DNA from 3 places in the Priestia sp. Y58 genome. Region 2 is predicted to be linked to each of the others. Evidence: riboswitches for the same ligand, from Rfam matches in the RefSeq annotation. Region 2 holds a riboswitch; each other region holds the start of a gene.
What was found. Region 2 has a riboswitch for S-adenosylmethionine ahead of MMB68_RS14735 (bifunctional homocysteine S-methyltransferase/methylenetetrahydrofolate reductase). Riboswitches for the same ligand answer to the same signal wherever they lie in the genome.
Positions count from the first base shown of each region.

Region 1: it holds a riboswitch for S-adenosylmethionine, as region 2 does, so the genes downstream of both, MMB68_RS15340 (trans-sulfuration enzyme family protein) here and MMB68_RS14735 (bifunctional homocysteine S-methyltransferase/methylenetetrahydrofolate reductase) in region 2, are expected to answer to the same signal.
Region 3: it holds a riboswitch for S-adenosylmethionine, as region 2 does, so the genes downstream of both, MMB68_RS11935 (Na+/H+ antiporter NhaC family protein) here and MMB68_RS14735 (bifunctional homocysteine S-methyltransferase/methylenetetrahydrofolate reductase) in region 2, are expected to answer to the same signal.

Region 1 covers NZ_JAKWFL010000004.1:401,115-404,397, forward strand. The annotation lists gene MMB68_RS15330 (spore coat protein) at 1-249, shown strand, start outside; gene MMB68_RS15335 (DUF2642 domain-containing protein) at 319-981, shown strand; SAM riboswitch class I at 1,149-1,266, shown strand; gene MMB68_RS15340 (trans-sulfuration enzyme family protein) at 1,338-2,483, shown strand; gene MMB68_RS15345 (trans-sulfuration enzyme family protein) at 2,467-3,283, shown strand, end outside.
Region 2 covers NZ_JAKWFL010000004.1:286,688-289,970, reverse strand. The annotation lists gene MMB68_RS14740 (YkvI family membrane protein) at 73-1,107, opposite strand; SAM riboswitch class I at 1,452-1,558, shown strand; gene MMB68_RS14735 (bifunctional homocysteine S-methyltransferase/methylenetetrahydrofolate reductase) at 1,666-3,283, shown strand, end outside.
Region 3 covers NZ_JAKWFL010000003.1:367,718-371,000, forward strand. The annotation lists gene MMB68_RS11925 (ABC transporter ATP-binding protein) at 137-1,048, shown strand; gene MMB68_RS11930 (ABC transporter permease) at 1,041-1,808, shown strand; SAM riboswitch class I at 1,910-2,016, shown strand; gene MMB68_RS11935 (Na+/H+ antiporter NhaC family protein) at 2,101-3,283, shown strand, end outside.

The sequences.
Region 1 (3,283 bases), 110 kb from region 2:
CAAAACGATAACAATCAAAATAATAATGAAGAAACAGAAGAAAATGGAGAGACTGAAGCTGCGAAGTCTACAGAAGAACGTACAGGAGAACGTACGGGAAGCCGCACAGGTGGACGTACAGGACGCCGCACGGGTGGACGCACAGGTGATCGTTCTCGAGGACGCCGCACGGGTGGACGTACAGGTTCACGCTCTTCAACACCGGCTGAGAAAGTTATTAAAACGAAAAATTATCGTTGGAAAGCATGATGAAATGGAACATAAAAGGTGCTTATAAAGCACCTTTTCTATCATATAGGAAAAAGGAGGAGAATCAGAATGAGTATGAATCATTATATCAATAAAATTGTGGAGTTAGATATTTCAGGAAAAACGACATTTGTTGGCAGACTTATTGATCTTGGATTAGATATTATGGTTTTGTATAATGGACATGATTATTTGTATATTCCTCTTTTACACATGCATCGTTTGCGGGAAGTATCGGAAGAAGACTATACGGTTTTACGTGAAATAGAAGAGAATTTAATAGAAGAAAGTCAGCGGATTTCTTATCGGAATATTTTACAGCAGGCAAAAGGGAAATTTATTGAAATTTATGTAACGGGAGGGAAATCATTGCATGGCTATATCACAAGCGTGCTGAATGATTATCTTGTGTTTTATTCTCCAGTGTATAAAAATGTCTTTGTTTCTCTGCATCATTTGAAATGGCTTACCCCTTACAGTAATGAGTTAACCCCTTATTCTTTAAGTGACAAAGAGCTCCCAGTAAGGCCCGCCTCTGCACCTTTTGTCAGAAACTTTGAAGAGCAGCTTAAAAAATATGAAAATCAACTGGTCGTATTAGATTTAGGGGATCAATCAGAAAAGATTGGTGTACTTAAAGAAGTTTCTAATAATATTGTTGAACTAATTACGGCAAATGGAGAAAGTATGTATTGGAAGTTAGCTCACGTAAAAGCTGTACACTTGCCTTAGAAAAAGAGACCTCCCTGTCGTCTCTTTTTTTTATGTGTTTAGCAAGACAAGTATATTGAATAAACAAATGAGATGATTTGAATTTTTTAGAAAATTATGTTGACAATAAAGAAAATCTTTATTAAAGTTAGTAACAACAAACGTTAACCACCAACAATTATATAGAACTCTTATCAAGAGTGGCGGAGGGACTGGCCCTGCGATGCCCGGCAACCATCAAATGAAACATTCATTTGAACGGTGCTAATTCCTGTGGAACATCAGTATTGTTCTAACAGATGAGAGAAATCGTGTATAAACGAACACTCTTCCATCTGTGAAGAGTGTTTTTTATTTTGAGTTAAGGAGAGAAATAGATGAAAATTGAAACTTTATTAGTTCGTTCAGGAGTAGGTCGTGATCCTTCAACAGGTTCTATTACAACACCCATTTACCAAGCATCAACATTTGCTCATCCTGCTTTAGGGCAAAGTACAGGATTTGACTATGCACGTACGGCAAATCCTACTCGTACAGCATTGGAAGAAGCAATTGCTGCTTTAGAAAAAGGAGAAGTAGGAGTAGCATTCGCTTCAGGAATGGCGGGTGTAATGGCAGTTTTAGCACTATTTAAAAACGGAGATCATTTAATTGTATCAGAGGATTTATACGGAGGAACGTACCGAGTACTAAATGAAATCTTTTCAGAGCAAGGAATTACTGTTTCGTACGTCAACACAGCACATCTCGAGCAAGTAAAAGATGCGCTTCGTCCCAACACGAAAGCTTTATTTATTGAAACACCTACGAATCCAATGATGCACGTGACTGATTTGCCAGAAGCAATTGCGTTAGCTAAACAGCATGATTTGCTTACCATCGTTGACAATACCTTCATGTCCCCTTATTATCAGCGTCCTTTAGAGCTTGGAGCAGATATTGTAATACATAGTGCAAGCAAATACATTGGGGGTCATAATGATGTAGTTGCTGGTCTTGTAGTGGCTCGATGTAGTAGCTTAGGAGAGAAAATTCGTTTTTATCAAAATGCAGCTGGGGCAATCTTAGGGCCACAGGACAGCTGGTTGTTATTACGCGGTGTTAAAACGCTAGCGCTTCGTATGGAAAAGCATAATGAAAACGCGCTGAAAATTGCAAATTGGCTTACTGCTCATGATCTCGTGGAAAAAGTGTATTACCCTGGTCTTGAAACACATCCAGGCTATGAAATCATGAAGAAACAAGCAACTGGATTTGGAGGCATGATTTCTTTTGCTGTCTCACACCCTGACATCGTGTCAGTACTTTTAGAAAATGTCAAAGTTATTACATTTGCAGAAAGCTTAGGAGGCGTAGAAAGTTTAATGACATTCCCAGCTCGTCAAACACACGCTGATATTCCGGAGGAAATTCGAAATCGTGTCGGAGTAACAAACTGTTTACTGCGGCTATCAGTTGGAATTGAGCACGCAGATGATTTAATTAAAGACTTGAAGGAGGCATTTGATGCATACCAACAATAATAAACATAGATTTGGTACGAACTTAATTCATGCAAATACAGGAATTGACGGTCATTTTGGAGCGGTTAACGTACCTATTTATCAGGTATCTACATTTAACCAAGAAGATGAGACGAACAACGGCCGTTATGACTATTCTCGTTCAGGAAATCCAACTCGTGAGGCTTTAGAAAACACCATTGCTCAGCTAGAAAATGGATACGCTGGTTTTGCTTTTTCATCAGGTATGGCTGCTATCTCATCGGTGTTATCTATTTTTGAATCAGGGGATGAAATTTTAGTTTCACACGATACGTACGGCGGGACATATCGTGTATTAACACGATTATTTTCAAAGTTTGGTATCAAAACAACTTTTGTTGATACAACGAAGGTTGAGAAAGTAGAAGAAGCTATCACAAAAGATACGAAGGCTATTTATATCGAAAGCCCTTCAAATCCATTTTTACAGGTAACAGATATTAAAGCAGTAGCAAGTTTGGCGAAGGAGCGCAATCTTCTTACAATTGTGGATAACACGTTTTTAACGCCTTATCTACAGCAGCCAATTGACCTTGGTGTAAACATTGTGATTCATAGTGCTACAAAATATATCAGCGGCCACAGTGACGTCATTGGCGGTTTAGTTGTAGTAAGCGATGAAAAGTTAGCAGAAGAAGTAAAGTTTGTGCAAAATGCTTTTGGTGCTATCTTGGGACCACAGGATTGTTTTTTACTGCTTCGGGGAATTAAGACATTAAAAGTTCGTTTAGATCAGCAGTTAAAAACAGCGCTGCAGTTTGCAAAATGGCTTGAAGAAC
Region 2 (3,283 bases):
ATAGCAAAGTAAAATCGACTTGTCACATCATTTAACTTCGTTTTTTCACATCTATTCTTTAAAATCTAGCTTTTAGCTTATTTTTTCTTTTTTAATACATAGCATCCATACAAAAGCTAGTCCAATATAGCCAAATATCGGATACAAAAACTCAAGAAGCTGTGCATATCCAAATTGCCCAATAATAAAGCATGCCAAGATAATAAACGCAAAAGCTTGCTTATCATTCAGGGGAAGAAATGACTGAAGCTGCTTAGCGATTCCAAATACATTTCCAATCAATGTAGTAAAAATCTCGCCTAACACAACTACCGTAAATAAAACATTCACCCACGCTGAGATATTTTTAACAACGGCACTCATAGGAATATCAAGTTGAAATGAATAAGGCAAATTGGAAAGGGCAAGATGAGTAGAAACAAGCATAAACGTAAGTACACATCCTCCTATTACGGCCCCTTTTTTAATCACGCTCCTATCTTTCACGGAGCTTCCTAATGGAACTAAAACGGCCTGAGCCAAAGCTAGATTTAGGGAAATATATAAAAAGGGACTAACCGCCCACTTCCACTGCGTGACGAGCGTTAAATCCGGCTTCGTTTGAATCAGTGAGAAATAGCTGATATTTGGCACAAAGATGATAAAAGCAAATGAAAGCATCATCGGCACAACAAGAGAATTAACCATTAAAATACCGTTAATTCCTCTTGCGATAAATATATAAGTTAAAACAATTGTAAAAATCATCCCAACAGGAGGCCACAGCCCAAACTGTTCTTTTCCTATTGCCCCCGTACTCGCTAGCATGACTGAAGTTACTCCAAATAAAATGACAATCATTACACCGTTTACCACTTTTCCAAGCACATCACCAAATAAATATGTATTAAGCTGCTGATAAGAAGAAGCCCCAATTGCGTGCGAAAGCAGCATCATTTTTGAACCTAGCCAAATAAAAAACAAGCCGCTGACCAAAATTCCGACCATTCCAAGTTCTCCGTACTGTGTAAAAAATTGAACGATTTCCTTCCCTGTTGCAAAACCGGCTCCTACAACGGTTCCTACATACGTAGCAGCAACCTGCAGCGTGAGTTTCCACCTTTTCATGCCCATCACCCTTCTACCCTTCATAGTTCACTATATGTAGAAACGGTTAAAAAAAGACGAGCCTTTTTACGTATAAATCGACACATATCCCAGCGCTTGTGCCTTTTCGTTTATTTTTTATTTTTCATTTTCTTTTTGTATTTCTTAAAAAAAACTCCTTAACCCCTAACATAACAGTCATTTTCAAACAAAATATACGGATATTTTCCCTTTACCTTTTAAATTTTCCTCAATATTTGCTGGAAATTCATAATTTACTGTTGTATAATTTCTAAAAATCAGATAAATTATTAAATAAGTATTCTTTCTATTTAAAAAAATATGTTTCAATTATATACAATTGATTCTTATCATGAGAGGTGGAGGGACTGGCCCTTTGAAACCTCAGCAACCAGTCGTTAGAGACATGGTGCTAAATCCAGCAAGCAATTTATTGCTTGGAAGATAAGAAGGCGAAAAAAGTCTTCTTCTTAAGAAGACTTTTTCTATTTTATCGGCATATTGCATAAAACGAATCACTCGTGAAATAGAAGCGGAACAATTTAAGGAGGTTTTGACATGGGGTTACTTGAAGATTTAAAGTCTAAAATTTTAATTGGGGATGGTGCCACTGGTACCCTCCTTTACTCACACGGTATTGACAGCTGTTTTGAAGAACTAAACATCACCAAACCAGAAGAGGTTTCTCGTATTCACAGAGCCTATGTAGAAGCTGGTGCAAACGTTATTCAAACAAATACGTACGCTGCTAATTATCAAAAACTTGCCCGTTATGGATTAGAAGATTCAGTCAAAGACATCAATGTTGCTGGTGTAAAATTAGCGAAACAAGCTGCAAAAGATCAGGCTTACGTGGTTGGTACACTCGGCGGAATTCGTTCTTTCCAAAAAAACGCTATTAGTTTAGAAGAAGTTAAGCGAAGCATTCGTGAACAAATGTTTTGGCTTTTAAATGAAGGCGTGGATGGCCTTTTATTTGAAACATACTATGATTTCGAAGAATTAAAGACCGTTCTTACACTGGCAAGAAAAGAAACGGATAAGCCTATTATTACCCACGTTTCCCTGCATGATATTGGCGTACTGCAAGATGGGCGTCCTTTAGCAGATGCATTAAAAGAACTAGAAGCGTTGGGAGCAGATGTTGTCGGGCTAAACTGCCGTTTAGGTCCTTATCATATGATTCAGTCTCTTGAAGAAGTACCGCTTCCTGATCGTGCTTTCTTATCTGCTTACCCTAATGCCAGCCTTCCGGCATATGTGGAAGGAAAGCTCGAATATGAAACGAATGAAGACTACTTTGTAGAAAGCGCACGTTTATTCCGCGAACAAGGGGTTCGCTTAATTGGAGGATGCTGCGGTACAACACCAGCCCACGTACGCGCAATGTCATCTGCCTTAAAAGACCTACCTCCGATTACAAGTAAAGTCGTTAAAATGAGACCTGCCGTTACGGTTCAAGAGCGTGAGCAGCAGGATAAACCTCATATGCATGAAATTGTGAAGAAGCGCCGCTCGGTTATCGTCGAGCTAGATCCGCCTAAACAGCTTGGTCCGACGAAATTTTTAGAAGGCGCAAAAGCACTTGATAAAGTCGGCGTAGATGCTATTACATTAGCTGATAATTCTCTTGCCTCACCTCGCATCAGCAACTTGGCAATGGCAACACTGATGCAGCAAGAAACAAAAGCACGACCGCTTATTCATATTACCTGTCGCGATCGAAATTTAATTGGACTTCAATCTCATTTAATGGGACTTCATACGCTAGGAATGAATCAAGTACTTGCAATTACTGGTGATCCGTCAAAAGTTGGCGATTTCCCTGGCGCCACTTCAGTCTACGATTTATCTTCATTTGACTTGATTAGTTTAATCGCTCAGTTTAATGAAGGACTATCTTATTCCGGCAAACCGCTTGGTCAAAAAACCAATTTTTCCATTGCAGCTGCCTTTAACCCAAACGTGCGTCACTTAGACCGAGCCGTTCAGCGTTTGGAAAAGAAAATCGACTGCGGGGCTCACTATTTCATTACTCAGCCTCTCTATTCAACTAAGCAAATTGAAGAGGTATATGAAGCAACCAAACATTTAACAACGCCGGTATACATCGGGATCATGCCGTTAACAAGCGCAAGAAATGCTCGATTTATTCACCATGAAGTACCTGGAATTA
Region 3 (3,283 bases), on a different contig from region 2:
TATTTTATCAAATGTAAGCGGATAATACGAATGATTTGAATGGGCTACTTTTCCAAAAATAAGGTTATAGTAGACAAATAGTTAAAAAAGAGAAACAATAGAAGGCGTATTGCTAATTAAAGAAAGGATGTACATGATGACAGAAACAGTGCTACAAGTAGATCATGTCAGTAAAGTAATTGGGAAGAAAACCATTTTGCATGATGTATCCTTATCGGTTGAGCGCGGTGAGATTTTCGGATTGCTTGGTCCAAATGGCTCTGGAAAGACAACGCTAATTCGTACCGTCGTAGGGCTAATTAAAGAAACAGAGGGAACGATTACCGTTAATGGGTTTCCTTTAAAAGAACAGTTTACATCAGCTATGAAATCAATTGGAGCGATTATCGAAAACCCTGAGTTTTATGATTATCTGACGGGCTATCAAAATTTAAAACACTTTGCGAATATGCATGAAGGGATCACATCAGAACGCTTGGATGAAGTGATTGCTTTAGTAAAGCTTGAAAACAGCATTCATGCAAAAGTGAAGACGTATTCTCTTGGGATGAGACAGCGTTTAGGAGTAGCTCAAGCTATTTTACATAAGCCTGCATTGCTTTTACTAGACGAACCAACAAATGGTCTAGACCCAGCGGGAATGAGAGAGTTTCGTACATATTTACAAACGCTTTGCAGGGAAGAAGGAATTTCAATCTTAATCGCGAGCCACTTATTAAAAGAAGTAGAAGCATTATGTGACCGCGTTGGCATTATTCAAAACGGCGAGTTAAAAGCTATTCAAGATCTATCTCCAAATCGTCAAGATCAAGGAATGTACGTAGAATTTGAAGTGTCTGATGCACAAAAAGCAGCGAATCTTTTATCACAAGAATTTGAAGTAACGGTGAGATCACATAGTATCGACGTGGCGATTGTAAAAGAGCAGATTCCAGCTGTGAATAAAAAATTAGTGGACAGCGATATTTCAGTCTACCGAATTACCCCTGTGTATGAGACGCTTGAAGATTCGTTTATGTCCGTTACGGAAGGAGAGCACCATGCTTAAGCTAATTCAAAATGAACATATGAAATGGTTTCACAAAAGAAGTACAAAAATCACGTTTATTACAATCGGCATTTTAACTCTTTGTATGGCTCTTTTAATGAAGAAAGTAGCAAACAGTGCAGGAACAGAAGACAATATTTTGAACTTCCTGTCATTTAGTTCAGGTATGCTGATTCTCGTTCAATTTTTCGCGCTTGCTGTTGGAGGGTCAATGGTTGCAAAAGAGTTTGAAGCAGGTACCATTAAGCTTCTTTTAATTCGCCCTGCTAGACGTTCAACGATTTTAGCATCCAAGTACATAACGCTCATTTTAATTAGCTTGTATTATTTACTGAGCTATTTGCTTTTTTCGTTTGTATGGGGAGCATTGTTCTTTGGCTTTGCCAGTCTAGAAGGAGATGCGCAGCTGCTTAAAAACATTACGCTTACGTATGACAGTGCGTATATGGAAACGTTTATGATGATGACGTTCGCATTCATGCTGTCGTCTTTATTTAGAAACAGCGCGCTTGCTTCAAGTCTAGCTATTGTCGTAAGTATCGGAGCGAAAGCAGTAACTGGAATAGTGTCAGAGTTTGGTTTATGGTGGGGGAAATTTTTACTGTTCGCCAACACAAACTTTGTGCAGTATATGAACGGAATGAAGACGATGTTTGACGGCATGACGATTCCATTTTCAATCTTCATCTTAGTTGCACACTTTGTCTTCTTTATGGGCGTGGCTTGGGCAGCGTTTTTAAAACGTGACGTAGCTAATTGATGTGAGAATTTTCGCACTATACATTTTTCTGAAATAGCATTTGACAATTAAATAAAAAGAGATTACAGTAGTGAAAGACTATTTTTAAAACAACTATAAACTTCTTATCAAGAGAGACGGAGGGACTGGCCCTATGATGTCTCGGCAACTGGCTGTACGCAGTGCGGTGCCAAATCCAGCAGACGATGTTTCGTTTGGAAGATGAGAAGGGTAATCTTATGATACAAATAAGAGACCTCTTCTTGTCAATAAGAAGAGGTCTTTTTTATTACGTAAACAAGAGGTGTTAAGAATGGAACAACAAAAAGGAAACGGCTGGGCGCTGTTACCGCTGGGCGTCTTTTTAGTCCTGTTTGTCGGATCAGGAATTATAACGGGAGATTTTTATAAGCTGCCTGTATTAGTAGCCATTATTATTGCAGCTATTGTAGCGCTGGCTATGAACCGCAAAGATTCACTTAATGTAAAAGTGGAGCGTTTTGCTAAAGGAGCAGGGCATCCTGATATCATTATTATGGTGCTTATTTTTATTTTAGCAGGTGCTTTTTCTGAAGTCGCTAAAGGTATGGGAGCTGTTGACTCAACAGTAAACTTAGCGCTTTCCGTGCTTCCGCAAAGTTTAGTCGTAGCAGGAATCTTTGTTATTGGCGCATTCATTTCAATTTCGATGGGAACATCAATGGGAACAATTGCTGCGCTAGGACCTATCGCTGTAGGAATCAGTGAGCAAGCGCATGTTTCTGTTACATTGGCAATAGCAGGTGTAATTGGCGGTGCAATGTTTGGTGATAATTTATCTGTTGTTTCTGATACAACGATTGCGGCAGTTCGTACGCAAAAAACAAATATGACGGATAAATTGAAAGTGAACTTTTTTATCGTACTTCCTGCAGCGATTGTTACGGTAATTTTATTGCTTGTAATGACGCTAGGCAACACGTCATCAGTAGAAATTAAAGATTTCAGCTGGTTTAAAATCTTGCCTTATATCGGCGTACTCGTTGCTGCAGTATTTGGTGCAAACGTATTAAGCATTTTAACCGGAGGAATCGTGCTAGCCGGCGTAATTGGATTAGCTGACGGAAGCTACACGCTTTCTTCTCTTGCTAAAACTGTGACAGAAGGTATTGGCGGAATGTCAGAGTTAATTATTTTATCTCTATTAATTGGCGGAATGGTTGAGCTCATCCGCTATAACGGCGGTATTCAGTTCTTATTGAATTTATTAACACGACGCATCCAAACGAAAAAAGGTGGAGAATTCAGCATCGCTGGGTTGGTAAGTTTAACAAATTTAGCAACGGCTAATAACACGATTTCAATTATTACAGCAGGTCCGTTAGCAAAAGAAATCTCTGATAAGTATTCAATTGATAATCGTAAATCAGCCAGTCTGCTTGACTTGTTTTCATGCAGCGTTCAAGGGCTTATCCCTTACGGCGCACAAATGCTTCTTGCAGCAGGATTTGCTAAAG